DNA from 3 places in the Corynebacterium qintianiae genome. Region 1 is predicted to be linked to each of the others. Evidence: predicted binding sites of a transcription regulator. Region 1 holds the regulator's gene; each other region holds the start of a gene.
What was found. Region 1 encodes LexA, which represses DNA repair genes until DNA is damaged. Its sites were predicted from a motif close to CGAACANNTGTTCG; they were not measured.
Positions count from the first base shown of each region.

Region 1 (6,561 bases):
CGGTGACAACCTCGATGCCGAGCTCAGTGAGCTCGGTGACGAAGGACGACGGTGCCGCTGAGTCTGTGATGACGACATCGACCTCGTCAAGTGATGCGAAGCTGACGAGGTAATCGTTGCCCAGCTTCGTGGAGTCGCACAGCACGACGACGGTGCGGGCGTTGGTGACCATCGCCGATTTAATCGCTGCCTCTTGGGCGTCGGCGGTGGACAGGCCGTGGTCGACACTCAGCGCGTTGGTGCCGATGAAGGCGACGTCGGCGCGCATGAGCGCGAGGGAGCGCAGCGCGGTGGCACCGACAACTGCTTGGGTGATTGCGCGGACCGACCCGCCCAGAAGCTGAACGTGAGGCAGGCCCGAGGTCGAAAGCTCCAGGGCGATAGGCAGAGAGTTAGTTACGATCGGCCACGAACGCGCCCGCGGGTCCGAGGCCAGCAGGCTGGAAAACGCGTTGATGGACGTGCCGGAGTCGAGGAAGATCCCGCCCTCGGACTGACCGGGGAGGTATTTCAGGGCAGCCCGCGCAATAGTGGACTTTGCGGCGGACGCGGAACGGGATCGGGCGTCGAGCGGGAACTCGGTGGTGAGATACGACTGGCTGGCCACGGCGCCGCCGTGCACCCGGTGCACCACTCCCTCGCGATTGAGCACGGCAAGATCGCGCCGGACTGTCTCGGCGGTCACGTCGAACTTCTCAGCCAGCTCGGTAACGTTGACGCGGCCCTCGACCGCGGTCAACGACGCGATCTGGCGTCTGCGTTCTTCTGCGTACATACTCAGGCAGTCCTTGAAGGGGGCAGGGGGCGGGAGGAACCGCATGCCATTGTTCCAAAAGAAACATGCCCGGTTAAGTGAGATTGCGCCCGCTCGCCCCCGACCGGGGTTAGCGAACGGGCGTAGCAGGGCGCTACAGGGTGCGGAAAACGGAAACTACGCGGCCCATGATCTCAGCCTCGTCCCCCTTTATCGGGGAGAAAGCGTCATTATGGGGGAGCAGCCAGACGCCGGTGGAGTCCTTGTGGAACTCCTTGACAGTCGCTTCGCCGTCCAAAAGCGCGGCGACAAACTCGCCCTCCTCCGCAACCGGCTGGGAGCGCACCACAACCCAGTCGCCGTCGAGGATGCCGGCGTCGCGCATGGACTCACCCACAACCTGCAGCATGTAGAGCTCGCCCTCGCCGAGCAGCTCCTGCGGCAGGGGGAAGTAGTTGTCGATGTTCTCCTCGGCGAGGATTGGCGAGCCCGCGGCAATTTGTCCCACGACCGGGACGAAGCGTGGCTGGGAGGCCTCCTCCGGGGTTGGCTCCGACTTCGGCTTCACCTTCCGCGACGGCGCGGCGGAGTCGGGGAGGTGGCGGAGATCCACAGCGCGCGGCTTGTTCGGATCGCGGCGCAAGAAGCCCTTCTTCTCCAGCTCCTTGAGCTGGTAAGCGACGGAGGACGTGGACTGCAAGCCGGCGGCGTCACCGATCTCCCGGATGCTTGGCGGGTAACCCCGCAGGACCACTGCGTCCTGAATGACCTCCAGGATGCGCCGCTGTCTGTCGGACAGGACACTCATATCGAGATTGTTCGGATTGTCTTTCTTGCGTGGCATCGGTGCTCCTCGTGTTGCCGTTGACGGCGTGTTTCATGCTGCGCCTGCAAAACTACCAGAAGTGGCAAGTTTGTTCGACATTTTCGTCGCTCCTCTGGACAACGAGCTTTGCCGGTGCTATAAATCGAACACAGAGGCGGAATCGAACATGTGAACGGTTAAGTGTTCGACGGTGTCCGACCCGCTCGTACAATAAGGGCAGACAACAAAGGAGACGACAATGACCATTCAGCTTGAACGCGTTTATACAGCACCGACGTCCGAGGGGCCGGCCTTACTGCGCACTCTTCCGGCCGACATGTGGGACCTTCCGGCATCGGCACCCGCCGCGCGAAAGGCGGTCCATGTTCGAACGCTGGAACCGGGCTCTCGAAATCGTGAGCGCCGTCCGCTCGGTGAAATAGGGCTACGCCCCACGCGGGAGGAAGCGTTCGAAACTCGCCACGAAAACCGTGCAAACGTTTTTATGGGTGCGGCACTCGGACTGGCACTCATCCTCGGTTCGGCCGCCGGCGGTGCGTTCTCCGGTGATGCTGCAATACACCCCGAAGTTTCTACGGTGGAGAATGTAACCGCTCACGCTCGTTAGGCTGGTTGAGGGTGAGCGGGAGTAGGATTTTAGCCATGCACTGCCCGTTTTGCCATCACGAACAGTCGCGGGTGCTCGATTCCCGCGTGATTGATGCGGGATCCGCTATCCGCCGCCGACGCGAGTGTTCGGATTGCGGCGGCCGGTTCACTACCGTGGAGAAGGCTATTCTCATGGTGGTTAAGCGCAACGGGGTGAGCGAGCCCTTCGACCGGGACAAACTGATCAGTGGCGTGCGCCGCGCGTGCCAAGGCCGGGATGTTTCGGATGATGCGCTCAAACGCCTCGCTCAACAAGTGGAGGAAACGGTGCGTGGCCAGGGGAGTTCTCAGGTTAATGCGAACGACGTCGGGCTGGCCGTCCTCGAGCCGTTGCGGGCGCTCGATGAGGTGGCGTACCTGCGTTTCGCCTCCGTGTACAAATCTTTCGAATCTGCCGACGACTTCGAATCCGAGATCCGCCTCATGCGTCGCCGAGACCGCGACGCCTTCTAGTGCCGGCCCACGGCTTCGCGTTGACGAGCACTACGCGAGGGTGTCGATCATTTTCTCCACCCGCCGCTGACTCACGGGCTTGGGCGTGCCTAGACGCTGTGCGAACAGACTGACCCGCAACTCTTGAATCCGCCACAGTATGTCCTTGACCGCCCGCGTCTTCTCGCGCCCCGGGGGAAGCGACCGCAACTTAGTGTCCAGATAGGCGTGGGTGGACGCGACAGCGTCTTGACGGTCGGCGTCGCGGTCGGGGTCTAAGGTCATGTCGTCGAGGCGGATACGCATGGCGGCGATGTAGCGGGGAACGTGCTGCAGGTGCTCCATCCCGTGGATAGTGACCGCGTGGGGCGGCAAAAAGAATCTCAGCTGCCCGCGCATGTCATCGATCGCAGGCCCACTCCACTTCTCCAGCTCCTGAGATATGTTCGCGTATTCCACCAGCGCCGGGGCGAGGGCGACCACTTTCTGTCGCACAGCTGAGGGGACCTTCGGCTTGACTTCCTTCACCAGCGCGTCGAACTCCTCCGGTGATCGCACCGGCCCGCCGGCCGCGAACATAAGATCGCGGATGGTGGCAACGCGAGCGTCCTCGACGAGACCGGCCGCGCCTCCGTGGGGATAATGGTCCACTGCGACCTTGTGACGCAACGGCAAGCCCTTCGTCATCTGGCCCTGATTGACGGTGATCTCCCGCAGGAGCAGCGTCAGCGTTGCCGTCACCATCGACGCGTCCGCCGCCGCCTTCGTCGGGTGGACGGTGACTTTGACGCCATCGGGCGTAGCTTCGAGCGCGGGGTAGGTGTCGACCTCGTTGCCCTCGATCTTCGCAGCCACCGTCTCCGGCACGGTCCCCAGAGTGTCCGCCGTCCACTTCTTCGCGGCCGCCGTCTCCGTGGTGCGCCCCGCTTTGGACACCGACGAGCGTATCTTCCCGGCCTGGCGTCGCTTGAGTTCCGCCAGGTCTTTGTCGTGGTCAAGGACGCCACCGCGCTTATCGATCGCGGCGAACGTCACCTTGAGGTGGTCGGGCAGCGCCGACGGGCGGAAGTCGGACGCGTTGATGCCGGCGCCGCCGACGGAGCGCAGCGCGGCCGCGAGTTCATCGGACAAGGGCGCGGCGAATGGTGCGAGCTTGGGCAGTGCCATGGCTGCGAAGTCTGGCGCTGGGACGACGGAGCGTCGCAAAGCTTTCGGCAGAGTCCGAATCAGCTCGGTAACCAGCTCAAGGCGCAACCCTGGCACGAGCCAGTCGAAGCCCTCCGCTGAGAAACCCGCCAACAGCGGGACGGGAACCTCGACGGTGACGCCGTCGAACGGGTCGCCGGGCTCGAACGTGTAGCGCAGCGCGTAGTCGATGGAACCCTGGCGCCACACGGCGGGGAAGGAGGCGTCGGAGGCATCGACGGTGTCACTGACAAGTTCGTCCGGGTCGAAGTCGAGGAAAGACGCGTCTTCGTGGCGCTTCTTCTTCCACCACGAGTCGAAGTGGCGCGCGGTGGTCACGTCTGCGGGCAGACGGGAATCGTAGAAGTCGAACAGCGTGTCCTCATCCACGACGAGGCCGCGGCGGCGGACCTTGTCTTCTACGGTAGCGGCGTCGGCGAGCAAAGCCTCGTTGTGCTCGATGAACTTGTGGTGGCGGTTCCAATCGCCGCCGATGAGGGCGTGGCGGATGAACATGTTGCGCGCCCCGTCCGCGTCGACGCGGTGGTAGGGCACGAGGCGGTCGCGCACAATCGGCAGACCGTACAGCAGCGACGTTTGGTGCACCATCGCAGCCGAGCGCTTGCGTGACCACACCGGCTCAGAATAGCTGTGTTTCAGCAGTTCACCCGCTGCCTTCTCCACCCACTCGGGCTGGATCTTGGCGACGTCGCGCGCCCACAACCGGGACGTCTCCACCAGCTCGGCGGCCATGAGGAACTCTGGCGGCTTCTTCGACAGCAAGGAGCCGGGGAACACAAGAAATCGGGTGCCGCGCGTGCCCTGGAACTCTTTCGAGTTGCCGTCGCGTACGCCGATGTTGGACAGCAGGCCCGTCAGCAGCGACTTGTGGATCGCGTCCGAGTCGCGCTCGCCCGCCACATTCTCGGCGCGCGACCAACCCAGCTGCTTCTCGACGTCGCGGAGCTGACGCACCAGGTCGTACCACTCGCGGATGCGCATGTAGTGCAGGTACTCGCGCTTCATCCGCTTGCGGAAGGCGTTGCCAGTCAGCTCGTCACGGGACTCGTTGATGTAATCCCACAGCTTCAGCGCGGAGGCGAAGTCGGAGGCGGAGTCCTTGAAGCGGGCGTGGGCCTGGTCGGCCTGAGCCTGGAACTCGAGCGGGCGCTCGCGCACGTCCTGGATGGTCATGTAGGAGACGATGACCGTGACGTCGTCGAGCACGCCGAACCGGTTGGCTTCGACGAGCATGCGCGCCATCTTCGGGTCGACCGGGATACGGCTGATGTCGCGGCCGATGCCGGTGAGCACCGGTGCCCCGTCGCGCTCCTTGTCCGAGATGGCCCCGAGCTCGTGCAGCACCAACAGACCGTCTCGGATGGACTTCGGGTCCGGTGGTTGGAGGAAGGGGAACTCGCTGATGTCGCCGAGCCGCAGCGAGATCATCTGCAGAATGACGCTGGCGAGGTTCGTGCGCAGAATCTCCGGGTCGGTGAACTCCGGCCGCGCGTTGAAGTTCTCCTCCGAGTAGAGGCGGATTGCGATGCCGTCAGCGACGCGGCCCGAGCGGCCGGAGCGCTGGTTGGCGGAAGCCTGGGAGATCTCCTCGATGGGCAGGCGTTGCACCTTTGTGCGGGTGGAGTATCGGGAGATGCGCGCCAGGCCCGTGTCCACCACGTAGTGGATGCCGGGCACCGTGAGCGACGTCTCAGCGATGTTGGTGGACAGTACGATACGTCGGCCCGTGTGGGGGGAGAACACCCGGTGCTGCTCCGCGTTGGAGAGACGACCAAACAGGGGAGTGACTTCCACACCACGCCAGCGCTTCTTCTCAATCGCCTCCATGCAGTCGCGGATGTCGCGCTCCGAAGCGAGAAAGCACAGAATGTCGCCGTTTCCCTCCTTCATCAGCTCCTCGACGGCCAAGACAACGCCGTCGATCATGTCGATGTCCACGTCCTTGCCGTTGGCGTTCTCCACCAGCGGGCGGTACCGGATCTCCACCGGGTAGGTGCGCCCGGAGACCTCGATGATCGGGGCCGGTTTGCCCTCAGCGTCGGCGAAGTGCCCGGCGAAGCGCTCCGGGTCGATCGTGGCCGAGGTGATAATCACCTTCAGGTCCGGCCGCTTCGGCAGCAGTCGTTTGAGGTAACCGAGAAGAAAATCGATGTTGAGCGAGCGTTCGTGGGCCTCGTCGATGATGATCGTGTCGTAGGCGTTCAAGAATCGGTCGCGCTGCATCTCGGCGAGCAGGATGCCGTCCGTCATGAGCTTGACGGCGGTGGTGGGGGACACGCGGTCATCGAAACGAATCGCGTAACCCACAGAGTCCCCGATGCTCTGGCCGAGCTCGTCGGCGATGCGCTCCGCGACGGTGCGGGCCGCGAGGCGGCGCGGCTGCGTGTGGCCAATCAGCCCGCGCCGACCCCGGCCCAGCTCGAGCAGCATCTTCGGAATCTGGGTGGTCTTGCCCGAACCAGTCTCACCCGCGATGACCACGACCTGGTGATCGCGAACGAGGCCCATGATGTCCTCGCGGCGCGCGGAAACCGGCAGCTGCTCCGGGTAGGAGATGTCGGGGATACCGGCCGCGCGGGTCTCGACGGCGGCTGCTGCGGCGTCGATGTCCGCCGCGATCGCGGCCAGCGACTCAGGGGCGCGGGCCTTGTCCAGGCGACGCGTGAAGCGTCGGACGTCGGACAGCGGGACGGCG
Region 1 is NZ_CP064955.1:1,273,365-1,279,925, reverse strand. Features, by position in the region: gene G7Y29_RS06325 (DeoR/GlpR family DNA-binding transcription regulator) at 1-775, opposite strand, end outside; gene lexA (transcriptional repressor LexA) at 909-1,598, opposite strand; gene G7Y29_RS06315 (hypothetical protein) at 1,819-2,187, shown strand; gene nrdR (transcriptional regulator NrdR) at 2,223-2,681, shown strand; gene hrpA (ATP-dependent RNA helicase HrpA) at 2,712-6,561, opposite strand, start outside.

Region 2 (6,561 bases), 940 kb from region 1:
TCGGCACCGGCATCCACGAGGAGTTTGACGTCTCGCGCCTGCGATACCACAAGATCGTGCTCATGGCCGACGCCGACGTCGACGGCCAGCACATCGCGACGCTGCTGCTCACCCTCCTGTTCCGTTTCATGCCGGAGCTCATCGAGCAGGGCCACGTTTACCTGGCCAACCCGCCGCTGTACAAGCTGAAGTGGGCCAAGGGCGAGCCGGGTTACGCGTTCTCCGACCGTGAGCGCGACGAGCAGTTGGCGGAGGGTCAAGAATCCGGCCGCAAGATCAACACCGATGACGGCATCCAGCGCTACAAGGGTCTCGGTGAGATGAACCCGAGCGAGCTGTGGGAGACCACGCTTGACCCGGAGCACCGCATCCTGCGTCGTGTGGATGTGGAGGATGCGCAGCGCGCCGACGAGCTGTTTTCGATCCTCATGGGCGACGACGTCGCGGCCCGCCGCTCCTTCATCACCCGCAAGGCGAAGGACGTTCGCTTCCTCGACGTGTAAGGGCGGTTACACTTTCCGCATGGCTTCCGTAGACATCACGCTTCCCGACGGCTCGACTAGCACAGTGCTGCTTTTTCCGGCGGCGGGCTCCCACAAGCCGTTGGTGGTGATGTGGCCCGGCTTCGGTGTGGGCGCGCGTTACTACCGGCCGATGGCGGAGTGGCTGGCTTCCCGCGGTTTTCCCGCGGCGATTGGCGAACTGCGCGGGCAGGGCACCAGCACCGCCGTAGCTACCCGTGCAAACTCGTGGGCGTACCACACCATGGTTACCGAGGATTACCCTCTGACCATCGAGGCGGCTAAGAGAGAGCTTTCGCTTGACGACGCCCACCCGGTCATCCTCCTCACCCATTCCATGGGAGGGCAGATCGGCACCCTCTTCCTGGCTGACCCCCGTTCCCGCGAGCTCAACGTGCTGGGTCTGATGGGAGTAGGGACCGGCAGCCCGTACTGGAAGGCGTTCAACCCGAAGACGAGGCGCACCTTATACTTTGGCGCCCCGTTCATGGGTGGGGTTTCGCGCCTGCTGGGGTACTGGCCGGGCGGCAAGCTGGACATCGCGGGTTACGGACGTCAGTCGGGCAGGCACGTGCGCGAATGGATGGGGATCTCGCGGACGAACTCCGTCTCGCACCTTGCCGGTAGGGACTATAAGAACGCACTGCTGGATGTGAGGGTGCCGGTCCTGTACACCCGTTTCAACGACGATGAGGACTGCACCATTGCGTCCGCAGAAGCGCTTGCCATGCACATCCCATCAGCGCATCCAAAGGTGGAGGAGCTGAAAGGCAATCTCGGGCACAACCGGTGGGCACGTGAGCCCGAGATCACCGGCCGCCGGTTTGTGCGGTTCTACGAGGAGAACTTCGCGTAGGTGCTACTTGGGGTGCTACTTCGCGTGGCGCTCGACGATGTCGCCGAACTCGGGCAGCGCGGGTGCGATGATCTTGCCGGTCTTACCGCGCAGGCTGGAGTACACCTTTTGCACGGCCGCGGGGCCTTGCTGGGCGAAGCGGTCGCCGAGTGTGAGCACGTCGTTGGTCACATCGTCTTGACGTGAGGCGAGGAAGTTGCCGAAACCGGCCGACTGTTCGGCGTCATAGTCGTTCCAGTGGGGAGCCAAGGAGTCAACGATATCCGGCAAGAAACGGTTGATGCTTTTCGATACGACATCCCCGTCCGCCTTTTTAGCTGCGGCCACGGCAGACTTGATGGCCATCCCAGTCAGCCCGGACTGTGCGGCAACGGTGCGGTCGACGAGATCGGATAGGTCTTTGACCACCGTGGGCCGCACGGTGTCATCGAGGAGTTTGGAAAGGTCGCTCATTGCACCCAGCATAGCTGTTGCGCCCGCGTCTACGGCGGGAAGAGAACGGGCTGGGGTGCGCGCGCTGGAGGCCGTTTGCGCGATGTAGCGCGTCGCCGGATCTTTGCCCCAGCCGAGGAGTGGTAGCCGTGGGTTCCGTTGGTACGGGGCGGCGAACCGTCTGCCGGGTGCTGTTCCACCCGCCCGGTATCGGGGTTGAGATCCACGTACCCCTTGTTCCCTGCCCCGTCCCTGTTATCGTTGTTACATCTGTGGTGCTCGCGGCAGAGACCGGCCAGGTTTTCGATGTCGGTTAGGCCGCCGTCTTTCCACGCGAGAATGTGGTGGGCCTCCATTTCCATACCCGCCTTGGTGCAGCCCGCCCACGCGCACACACCCTGCATGGCAAGGAGGGCGAGCTTTTGGTGCACAGTGGCTAGGCGTACAGATCCCATTGACAGCGGGAGCCCGGTGACGTCATCGAGCTGGAGCACGAAGTCGGTGCCGCCCAGCCCGAGGCGCAGTATGTCGAGAGCATTCAGATCCGTGCCGGTGTTGGTGGGAAACACCGTGTTGGGGTCGGCGTCGAGCAAATCTTCGAGGGTGAGGGACAGAATAATGGAGCACACCCCGCCGTTGCGTTGAGTCTTCCCGGCCTCGTAGGCGCGGGCAACTGCCATGAACTGGTCGAAGCCGCGCTGTGCTCGGGTACGAGTGTCTTCCGACGGGTCGAGGTTCGTGTTGGTGCCGGGCGCGTACCCCGGCTGGATGAGAGCTTTGAGCAGCGATAACTCTGCGGCTGGCCCGTGGACGATCAGGCGGGCCAACCCGTCGTTGTCCGGGTGGCCGAAAGTCACGGATCGTTTCTTCCATGCGGCGAACGGATCTTTCTTGCCGTCGTAGTCCCGCCCGACCAGGTTTGCGCGTCGCACCTCGTCGCGCAACCATGCGCGCAGGTCCTCAGGCGAGCGGTTCTTGGCTTCCGTTAGCGCCTTGCTATGCAGCTCGTCGAAACCCGGCTCTGCGTGTTCGTTCAGGTCACGCAGGCACTGGGCAATGACCTTTTGCTTCTCGACGTTGACCCGGGCAGCCTTTCTCCGGGCTTCGGCGCGGGCCTTCGCGGCCGCCGCTTTTCGACGCTCCTCCTCCCGTGCCCGTTCTCTTTCCCGTTCGGTATCAACGTCGGTGTCGCGTGGGGGTTCCGGCACTTCCGGTTCGCCAAAGAGGCGTTTGCCGCGGTTGATGCGGTCCATGGCTTCGTGGCGGGATAACCCGAGGACATCGGTGAAGTACTGGGTGGCGTGATTGGCGCCGACCTCCCAGCCCGCGCCGTCACGGTCAGCGATGAACGCGAAGGAGGCGTCGATGAGACCGAACTGTTCCAACGCAGCGTGCAGCCGCTCCATATCCTCCCGAACTGCGGCGAAGGTCAGTTTTTCCGGGGACGAGAAGGTCGCGGAGATTTCCTCGGTGGCGTTGGCGATGGCGTCGATAAGCGATGCAAGCGTGGTGGTCATGGCACCTCCTTTCTTGAGATGCCCAAAGACTAGAACACGCTTACGACATTAACGTCCGCAATTCGAACGCATGTACGAAAAAGCCCGGCGTCCGTGCGGACTCCGAGCTAATCGTAAAACTAGGAGGAAGTGGCGACACGGGTGATGCCGTAGATGCCACTGCCGAGCACGGACGAACCGAGGCTGAGGAGGAGGTACGCGGCACCGATCTTCAGGGCCTGCTCGGTCTCACCCCAGGAAACGGGGGAGAAGCCAGCGAAGAAGTTGGTGACGCTGCCCGGGATCTCGATGCGGGAGGAGGGCTCAGGGGCGACGATCTGGGCGTTGGCGACGGCCGGGGTGCCGGCGACGATGAGGGCGGTGGCGGTAGCTGCGACGAGTGCCTTACGGACCTGCATGATTTCTCCTTGGAAGGACGAGTTGGTTGTCAGATGACACCGATAATTTAAGCCGTTTCGCAGATCTCTGCCATGTGTAACCAAGGAAAATTATATGGAAAATGCAGAACGCCCCAGCCGACCCTCTGAAAAGGGGGGCTGGGGCGATGCCCCGGGGGGTTGCAGCTCTTCCGCCACAGTGCCCGAACATCACAGGCGACACTGTAGCCACAACAGCAACAAAAGTAACATGCGGTCTTAGGCCACGCCACCTGGGCCTGCCAGTAAGCCAGTAATCAGCGGTTCGAGGTTGAAGTCGGTTGCGGGGAAGGAACGGGTCGCCTCCGAGGAGCCCGGAGCGCCCGCCAGGCAGACAGACGCGGCGATGTCGTCGAGTCCCTGGCGCAAAACCGGGATGTTATCGGTGAGCAGCTTTGCCACCACTCCGATGGACAGCGCGGCCAAGAGAAGGGACAGCGGCGCGGAACCCGTGTACGCGCTGCCGAGCGCTGGCTGCTCAGCCGGCTCGAACTTCATCTCGCCCTCGGCAGGCTCGCGGAGAACGGGGGAGGACGAACCGAAAGTGGCGCCAGCGGAGGGAGCGGAGAGAAGGGTGAGCGCGAGGGCCGAGGAGACGGCGAGTGCTGTGTATTTCTTCATAAATTCCGCAGTGTAGACGGTGCAGCAACAAGGCGCGCCGGTTCACACCTCGGCCCAGTCGATGTAGACACGCCGCGCCACTTCGGCGAAAGCGTCGTTGGCGTCCGTGAGAGGCTGCAACGCGACAATCGCGGACGCCAGCGCGACGCCTGCCGCGAGAGGCGAATCGAACACCGCCACCCCGTGCACCCGCGCGCCCGGCACCGCGGCCGCCGCGCACAGCGCCGAGAACGACCGCACACGAACGCGAGGCACAGTGCAGAACTCGTCGGCTACCACGAGAAGTTGCTCCGGGCTAAACCCCTTCATTGCCCCGCGCCTGCCTGATCCGTGACTCGGTTGCGGCGTAGTGCTCTGAATGGGATCGGGCGAGCGTGGCCACGGTCGCGTCGTCAATCAAACGCGCCGCGGCGGTGACCACCGACCGCCGCACCGCTTCCTGTTTTGAGCAACCCCACGCCGAGGCGAGGAGAACAAGCGCCCTGTCCTCGTCTGCGGTGAGGCGAAGTGTCATAGCCATACCACTTTGATACCGCATGCGCCACCAATACCCGCAGACAACGCTGTAGAATCGCCCGGGTAACTTCAAAGAAAGGTGACCAATGAGTGACGACACTCTCACTGGTGACGGCTACGACCGCATCCAACCCATTGACATCAATGATGAGATGCAGACGAGCTACATCGACTACGCCATGAGCGTCATCGTCGGCCGCGCACTTCCTGACGTGCGCGACGGCATGAAGCCCGTGCACCGCCGCATTATTTACGCGATGTACGACAACGGCTACCGCCCCGAACGCTCGTACGTGAAGTCGGCGAAGCCGGTGGCGGACACGATGGGTAACTACCACCCGCACGGTGACACCGCGATTTACGACACCCTGGTGCGTATGGCGCAACCGTGGGCGATGCGTTACCCGCTCGTCGACGGCCAAGGCAACTTTGGCTCCCCCGGCAATGACGGCCCCGCGGCGATGCGCTACACCGAGTGCAAGATGACCCCGCTGGCCATGGAGATGGTGCGCGACATCAGGGAGAACGCCGTGGCCTTCTCCCCGAACTACGACGGCAAGACGAAGGAACCCGACGTCTTGCCCTCGCGCGTGCCGAACCTGCTGATGAACGGCTCCGGCGGCATCGCCGTCGGCATGGCCACCAACATCCCGCCGCACAACCTGCGCGAACTGGCCGAGGCGATCTACTGGATCCTGGACAACCACACTGCGGACGAGAAGACCACCCTTGACGCTGTGATGGAGCGCGTGAAGGGCCCCGATTTCCCCACCTCCGGCCTGATCGTCGGCGATACCGGCATCAAGGACACCTACACCACCGGCCGTGGCTCAATCCGGATGCGCGGTGTCACCGAGATCGAGGAAGTGGGCAACCGCCAGGTCATCGTGATTACCGAGCTGCCCTACCAGGTCAACCCGGACAACTTCATTGCTAATATCGCCGACAACATAGCGAACGGAAAGCTGCCCGGCGCCTCGCGTATCGACGACGAGTCCTCCGACCGCGTCGGCATGCGCATCGTGGTCTCCCTCAAGCGCGACGCCGTACCGCGAGTGGTGCTCAACAACCTGTACAAGCACTCGCAGCTCGAGTCGAATTTCTCCGCCAACATGCTCTCCATCGTGGACGGAGTGCCGCGCACCCTGCGCCTCGACCAGATGCTGCGCTACTACGTCAAGCACCAGATCGAGGTCATCGTCAGGCGCACGCAGTACCGCCTGGACGAGGCCGAGAAGCGCGCCCACATCCTGCGTGGCCTGGTCAAGGCCCTCGACATGCTCGACGAGGTCATCGCGCTCATCCGCCGCTCCCCGACGGTGGATGAGGCCCGCGCGGGCCTGATTAAGCTTCTCGACGTCGACGAGATCCAGGCCAACGAAATCCTCGCGATGCAGCTGCGCCGCCTGGCCGCACTGGAGCGCCAGAAGATCATCGACGACCTCGCGGAGATCGAGCGCCAGATCGCGGACCTGAAGGACATCCTGGCCAGCCCCGAGCGCCAGCGCACCATTGTGGCCGACGAGCTGAAAGAAATCGTGGAGCGCTACGGCGACGACCGCCGCACCCGCCTGATCGCCGCCACCGGCGACGTTTCCGAGGAAGACCTCATCGCTCGCGAGAATGTCGTGGTCACTATTACGTCGACCGGTTACGCGAAGCGCACCAAGGTCGACGCCTAC
Region 2 is NZ_CP064955.1:7,241-13,801, forward strand. Features, by position in the region: gene gyrB (DNA topoisomerase (ATP-hydrolyzing) subunit B) at 1-503, shown strand, start outside; gene G7Y29_RS00030 (alpha/beta fold hydrolase) at 523-1,377, shown strand; gene G7Y29_RS00035 (DUF6918 family protein) at 1,393-1,830, opposite strand; gene G7Y29_RS00040 (HNH endonuclease signature motif containing protein) at 1,860-3,326, opposite strand; gene G7Y29_RS00045 (hypothetical protein) at 3,446-3,724, opposite strand; gene G7Y29_RS00050 (hypothetical protein) at 3,962-4,363, opposite strand; gene G7Y29_RS00055 (TetR family transcriptional regulator) at 4,406-4,672, opposite strand; gene G7Y29_RS00060 (CopG family transcriptional regulator) at 4,659-4,883, opposite strand; gene gyrA (DNA gyrase subunit A) at 4,966-6,561, shown strand, end outside.
Region 2: a site for LexA is predicted at 3,390-3,403, ahead of G7Y29_RS00040 (HNH endonuclease signature motif containing protein). Genes of this name have one in related genera too.

Region 3 (6,561 bases), 220 kb from region 1:
GTTGTGGTGTTGCGCCAGTCGTGGCTGACCTCGTAGAGGTACGGGCCGGGGTTGACCGCGGCCCCTTCGGTGTAGGGGTCGAAGCCGTCGCGAAGCATCGCGCCCTGCATGAGGTAGGAGTACACGTCGCGGGAGAGCACCGGCGCGGCGAAGGCAAGCGCCAGCGTCCACAGCCACGTCGCGCGCTCGACCGCAGTCGAAGCCGCGCGCTGCCGTGTCAGGTCGCGCCCGAGCCATACCCACGCCCCAACGAGCCCGCCGATTCCGACCGTGAGTATCACGTCCATGATCGAGCGGCCGTGGCCGAACATGAGGTGGCCCAGGCCGAGCTCGCGCAGGACCCCGCCACGGTTGCGGGTGGCACCCGCGCCGAAGGAGCCGATGGCAACCATGAGCCCGGCGACGAACCCGAGCCAGACGGATCTAGGCACGGCGCTTGGTGGCGCGGATGGCCAGGTCGCGCAGCGTCTCCGCAACCGCGCCGTCGATTCCCGCCTCGCTGATCCGCGCGAGACCAGATGCGGTCAGGCTCGTTATCCGCTTTTCGACGTCCTCCACAGCGCCGCTGGATTCCACCAGCGCCGCCAGCTGGTTCAGTTCATCCGGGTCCGTCGCGCGGCCGACGCGCGAGCGCAGCAACTCGGCCGCCTCGGGATTGGTGGAGTCGAGGCGGGCCAGGGCTGTGGCGAACAGTACGGTGCGCTTGCCTTCCCGCAAGTCGTCGCCTGCGGGTTTGCCGGTCACGGTCTCGTCACCGAACACGCCAAGCAGGTCGTCGCGAAGCTGGAAGGCGATCCCGATGTCGCGGCCGTACCCGCGGAAGGCTTCGACCGTCGCCGCAGGTGCCCCGGCGAGCGCCGCGCCGAGGTGGAGCGGGCGCTCGATGGTGTACGCGGCGGTTTTATAGCGGTTGACCTTGTCTGCCATATCCACGGACTCGTCGGCTGCCGCCTCGAGGGCGATGTCCAGCAGCTGGCCCCCGATGACCTCGGTGCGCATACCGCGCCACGGCTCCGCAGCGCGGTGCAGAGCCGCCTCGCTCACACCCGAGTAGCGCCACATGTCCTCCGCCCAGATCAGGGCGAGATCGCCGATGAGGATGGAAGCGTTGCGGCCGTAAACTGCGGCATCGCCGAACAGGTTGCTGCTGCGGTGGCTGGCCTCGATAGCGCGGTGCACGGTGGGGTTGCCGCGGCGGGTGTCGGAGGCGTCGATGATGTCGTCGTGAATTAGCGCGCAGGCCTGGATGAGTTCGAGCGAGCTGACCGCACGAAGGACGGCTGCCGGATCCTCCGACTGTGTGCCACCGGCGCCGATGAAACCTGCCCACGCGTAGAGCGGGCGGATACGCTTTCCCCCGCCGAGGACGAAATCGCGCAGGTGCGCGGCCGATTCGGCGACGGGCGCCCCGATCTTCTCCACGTCGGGCCGGCGTTCGTCGAGGAATGTCTCCAGCGCGCGCTCGACTTGGGCGGGGATGTCAGACAGACGCGACGCACCCTCCGTGGTTTGACTCGGATTCACGGCCACGACTACCTCCACGTGCCTTCAAGCGTCAGAATTGTTCCACACCAACCCTACCCGGCAGGATCGAGCGGCAATTCGCGGCCCAGAATGGCGAATGGGCGGGCATCGCCTGTGTATAGGAAGTCGCGCAGGATGTCCGCGAAACCGAGCTTGCGGTACAGGCCGAAGGCGTTATTGGATTCGTTGGGGACCTCGGGCGTGGAGAGGAGGGCCCACCGCGCAGGAGCGTTCCATAGCAGCTCGGTAAGCAGAGATCGTCCGATGCCTGCCCCCTGGCGGGAGGGGTCCACATGCACCTCCGCTACCTCGAAGTAATTGTTCATCATCTCCCGGTGTTGGGTAGTCGGGCCGCCGTGACGGCGTAGGCCCTGCAGTAGCTGCTGGTCCCACCAACGGTCTCTGCTACCGAGGAAACCGTACGCGATACCGACGATGCGCTCCTCGCCACCGTCAACCTCGACGGCCACCACTGCCGTGAACCCCGGCCAGACAATTTCCCTGCGCCACACCGCAATTCGTTGCATCCGGATCTCGGGGTTGTAACCCATTGCTGAGAGGTAGATGTCGACGAGGTCGGGGGCTAGGAGAACGAACTCGGGCCCGCTGAGGCGGCGAATGGACACAGTCACGCCTCTATGGAACCACGCGCGCTCGCCTAGGTGTGCGGATTCCAGCGAATCGGACCTAAAGGCGAACATATGTTCTAACGCTGAGTGTTGCATGTCGAACGTGCGTTTTAGTCTGTGGCCAACAAAAGAGTAAACCTACAAGCTGGGAGGCAACCCCATGAACAGCATCGTGTCAGCAACCACCAACTCCGTTCTCGGTTCCGGCGCCGGCATGTCGCAGCGCGACGCATTTCTTAGTTCCGCGTACGCTCTTCTCGCCCAGGCGAAGGAGGATTTCGACCTAGGGGCGTTCGATGTGGCCCTGGAGAATTCGTATCGCGCGGCATTGCGGGTGGCAGGGTCGGTCAACGCCGATTCGCCAGTCATACAGAAGCGAAAGCGGTTACCCACGAGCGCGTGGGAGAAGCTCGCCCTAACCTCGGACCGCGGTAAGGAATGGGCGGCGGCGTTCTCGGCGTACTCCCGGGAACGCGGCCGCGTTGTCTCCGGTATCGAGGCCAACCCAGACCCTCACGCGGTCCGGACTCTCATCGAGTTGACGAGCCAGTTCCTGGAGGACTCGACTCCTGGGGTGACCGGGGTAACGCTGGTGGCGTGATCGGAAGTGTGCTGTCTGCGGGGAAGCGCGCGACGGTCAGGAACAATCTGGATACACTCTCCGTTATATAAGGTGTAGAGAAAGCTTGAGTCACCCCAACGGTAGAGCTGGAGAGAAACACAGTGTCCCTTTCGGAGCAGGAACAGCGCACCCTTCGCGAGATTGAGCAGTCGCTCCTCGCTGAGGACCCTAAGTTTGGCAACCGAGTGCCGAGCGGCGCTGGCCTGGCGGGTCCAAACGGTGGTGGCCAGCTGACGATGCGCAGTGCGGCGCTTATGATCTTCGGGTTAGCGCTACTGATCGGTGGTGTCGCCTTGGCGACAGTCAACGTGTGGTTGGTCGCCCTCAGCGTAATCGGGTTCGCCGTCATGTTCGCAGGCGGCGTCATGGCCCTCAAATCGCCGTCGCGCGGACCAGTCGTCTCCGGGCGTCCGGCACCTCGGGTGGAGCGATCCGCCCGAACCTCCAAGATGGAGGAGAACTTCAAGCGTCGCTTCGAGGGGCAGTAGCGCCCCACCACACTCTTAAACCCGCCCGGTATCGCTGGGCGGGTATTTTTGTGCCCCACTTTCCGCCACCCGACGCTCCCACTTTCACCTACTTTGTACGTGCCCATGACCAAGTTCTGCGCTCGGTGGAGTCCGACGTGTTTTTTCTGTAATTAGCTGAGGAAAAAATCGTGCGATGGGGTTAATGATGTGCGCGAAGTGGCGGGAAAACAGCACTGGTTGGTTCGGCCTCCCACAAGTATTTTGCGAGTTAACCTGCGGTTTTTCTAAAATTTGGGGGACACGTGTGCCCTAGTGTGGAAAAAGTGGGGGAAAGTGGGATAGAGTGGGGCGTAGCGGAGAGGCGTGGAGGCATTCTGACTACGTGCTGACGCGAATCGCCGCCCGGAAAATTGAACAACCGTAGTCGCAGAGTGAAGGAAGGTGGGCTCCGGATGTTTCTGGGTACCTACACTCCCAAGCTCGACGACAAGGGGCGCCTGACGCTGCCCGCCAAGTTCCGCGAGGACCTGGCGGACGGGTTGATGGTGACCAAGGGGCAGGACCACTCGTTGGCGGTCTATCCCCGCGAGGAGTTTGCGGCACGCGCCCGTAAGGCGGCCGCAGCTTCGCGCACGAACCCCAAGGCGCGCGCCTTTATCCGAAATCTGGCTGCCAGTGCGGATGAGCAAACGCTGGACGGTTCCGGTCGCATCACGCTGTCACCTGCGCACCGCGACTATGCGCACCTGTCAAAGGAGTGCGTGGTCATCGGTTCAGTCGATTTTTTGGAGATCTGGGACGCGCAGTCCTGGGCCGACTACCAGCAAGAAACCGAGGCCGCCTTCGCGGCGGCCGATGACGACGACATTCTCTCCGGTCTGTTGTAGGACTGACTACCCGACAAGCAGGCACGACTACGGAGAGCGTGTACGGACTCTGTCCGGGGCGTGAAGCGTTCTGGTGTACTTCCCCGACATCAGAACAGCCGCCTCGGGCAGGGCCCTATACGTTCCCCACATGGACAACAACGCGCGGCGGCACACTGAAGGGGGTGGATCCGGTGGCACAAGCAGGCAACGATGCGTCCAAGACATCCGGCATTGCGGACATGGACTTCGGGCTGAAGCCCAACCATGGGCACGTCCCCGTCATGCGCGACCGCATGGCAGACCTCCTCGCCCCAGCGATTGAGGCGTTCGGCGCTGACGCCGTGATCGTCGACGGCACCCTCGGTGCCGGCGGGCACACCGAGCATTTCCTCGACACGTTTCCCCTCGCCTGCGTTATCGGCGTGGACCGCGATCCAGCGGCCCTGCGAGACGCGTCGAACAGGCTCGGCCGTTTCGGCGATCGGTTCGTGGGAGTGCAGGCGCGTTTCGACGAGATCGGCAACGCGATCGATGAGGGAAAGGGGCCCGTGTTCGACAAGGCGCGAACCGCCGGTATCGCGGGTGCACTGTTCGACCTCGGTGTTTCTTCGATGCAGCTGGACCAAGAGGAACGCGGTTTCGCATACCGGGTCGACGCGCCCCTCGACATGCGGATGGATCCCACAACCGGAATCACCGCCGCCGACGTGCTTAACACCTACAGTCACGGTGACCTCGCGCGGATCCTCAAAACCTACGGTGACGAACGCTTCGCCGGCAAGATCGCGTCCCACGTCCTCAAGGAACGAGAGAAAGAACCGTTTACGCGAAGCGGGCGCCTGGTTGAGCTCATCTACCAGGCGATTCCGGCCGCTACCCGCCGTACCGGTGGCCACCCGGCCAAGCGAACGTTCCAGGCCCTGCGCATCGAGGTCAACCAGGAGCTCGACGCGCTTGAGAACGTCATCCCCGTGATCACGGACGCGCTCGGCTCATCCGGCCGTGTGGTGTTTATGAGTTACCAGTCGCTCGAAGACAAGATCGTCAAGACCGCGCTGAACGCCCTGAGCACCTCGACCACGCCGGCCGGGTTGCCAATGGATCTCCCCGGCACCGCAGCCGGGTTCCGGTCTATCACCAGCGGGGCAGAGAAGGCCTCGGAGGCCGAAATCGAGCAGAACTCTCGAGCTGCCCCGGTGCGTGTCCGGGGCGTCGAGAAGCTTTCCCACCCCAGCCCGTAACCGACCCGCAGCGAACGCAGACAATGAAAGGCACACACGCCATGGGAGCAAGCCGAGACCTCACCGCAGGCGCCCGTTCGGGCACGACCACCCTCGAGCGGCCCGCCGTGCGCAGGACGCGCCCCGCCCAACCCCGCACCCCAGGGGTGGACCAGCCCGTTCAGGCGCCCCGGCGCTATGCGCCGCATGCGCTGCACCCGCGCAACACGCAGGGTTCCGGGCGTCTCGGGTCGAGGCAGGTCGTCTCGGTCCGCGGACGCCGCGTGGGTGAGGTCAACGAGGTTAAAAGGAAGTTCTCCGCGGTCACCGCAATAGCTATTCCTCTCCTCATCCTCGGTGTCATCATTGCGATGTACCTCTCGGGGTTGTCCACGACGCAGTCCTTCGCCGTTCAGGAGCTCCAGGCACGCGAGCGCCAGCTGAACAATGAGGTCGAAACCCTCAACCGCGACCTGGAAAACCTGCAGTCATCGGCCGGCATCGCCGAACAGGCCGCGCAGGCCGGAATGGTCGTTTCCCACGTACCGGGGATTCTCGCCGTCGACGCGGAGGGAACGGTGCACGAGGAGCGGGCCTTCAACCCCGAGGCGACGCAGAAGATGACCGATGTGACCGCGGCCGAGGGCGAGCGCGCACGGGAAGACCGCGCAACGAGCGACCGCGCGGCCACCGCGCAGGTGGGCCGCAACCTCACCGAGTTGCCGGGCGGCAACGTGCTCGGGCAAGAGAACGGGGACACCGCTGCGCCGGCGAACTCCGGCGCCCCGGTGGAGAACCTCGCCCCCTACGCCCCGCGTATCCCGTCCGCGCAGTAGTGGGCCTTTGTCGCCGCCACTGGTGTGGCGGACACAGGGACGGGTCCCGCTAGCGGGCAATATGTAGTGCGTCAAGTATCGTCCCCGGGACGTAAAAGTACAGCGAGGCAGGTGACTTCAGGGTCGTGAACAATTCCAGCACCCGCGTTGCGGAGTCGCAAAAGGCAGTCACGAGGCGCCGGTCGCGGCTGATCGCGGCCGCATTCCTCGCCGCGGCGACACTGCTGGTGGGCAGGCTCGCGTGGGTGCAGATCGCCTGGGGTCCGGAGTTGCAGCAGCAGGCCGAGGCGCAGCGCGCCCGTGTGTATGTCGAACCGGCACGCCGCGGCGACATCGTTGACCGCGCAGGCAACCAGCTGGCGTACACGATGCAGGCGAGGTCTCTGACGGT
Region 3 is NZ_CP064955.1:1,497,726-1,504,286, reverse strand. Features, by position in the region: gene G7Y29_RS07355 (alpha-(1->6)-mannopyranosyltransferase A) at 1-431, opposite strand, end outside; gene G7Y29_RS07350 (polyprenyl synthetase family protein) at 424-1,530, opposite strand; gene G7Y29_RS07345 (GNAT family N-acetyltransferase) at 1,578-2,156, opposite strand; gene G7Y29_RS07340 (SAV_6107 family HEPN domain-containing protein) at 2,314-2,754, shown strand; gene G7Y29_RS07335 (DUF3040 domain-containing protein) at 2,877-3,263, shown strand; gene mraZ (division/cell wall cluster transcriptional repressor MraZ) at 3,698-4,132, shown strand; gene rsmH (16S rRNA (cytosine(1402)-N(4))-methyltransferase RsmH) at 4,354-5,355, shown strand; gene ftsL (cell division protein FtsL) at 5,397-6,170, shown strand; gene G7Y29_RS07315 (peptidoglycan D,D-transpeptidase FtsI family protein) at 6,296-6,561, shown strand, end outside.
Region 3: a site for LexA is predicted at 2,219-2,232, ahead of G7Y29_RS07340 (SAV_6107 family HEPN domain-containing protein). Genes of this name have one in related genera too.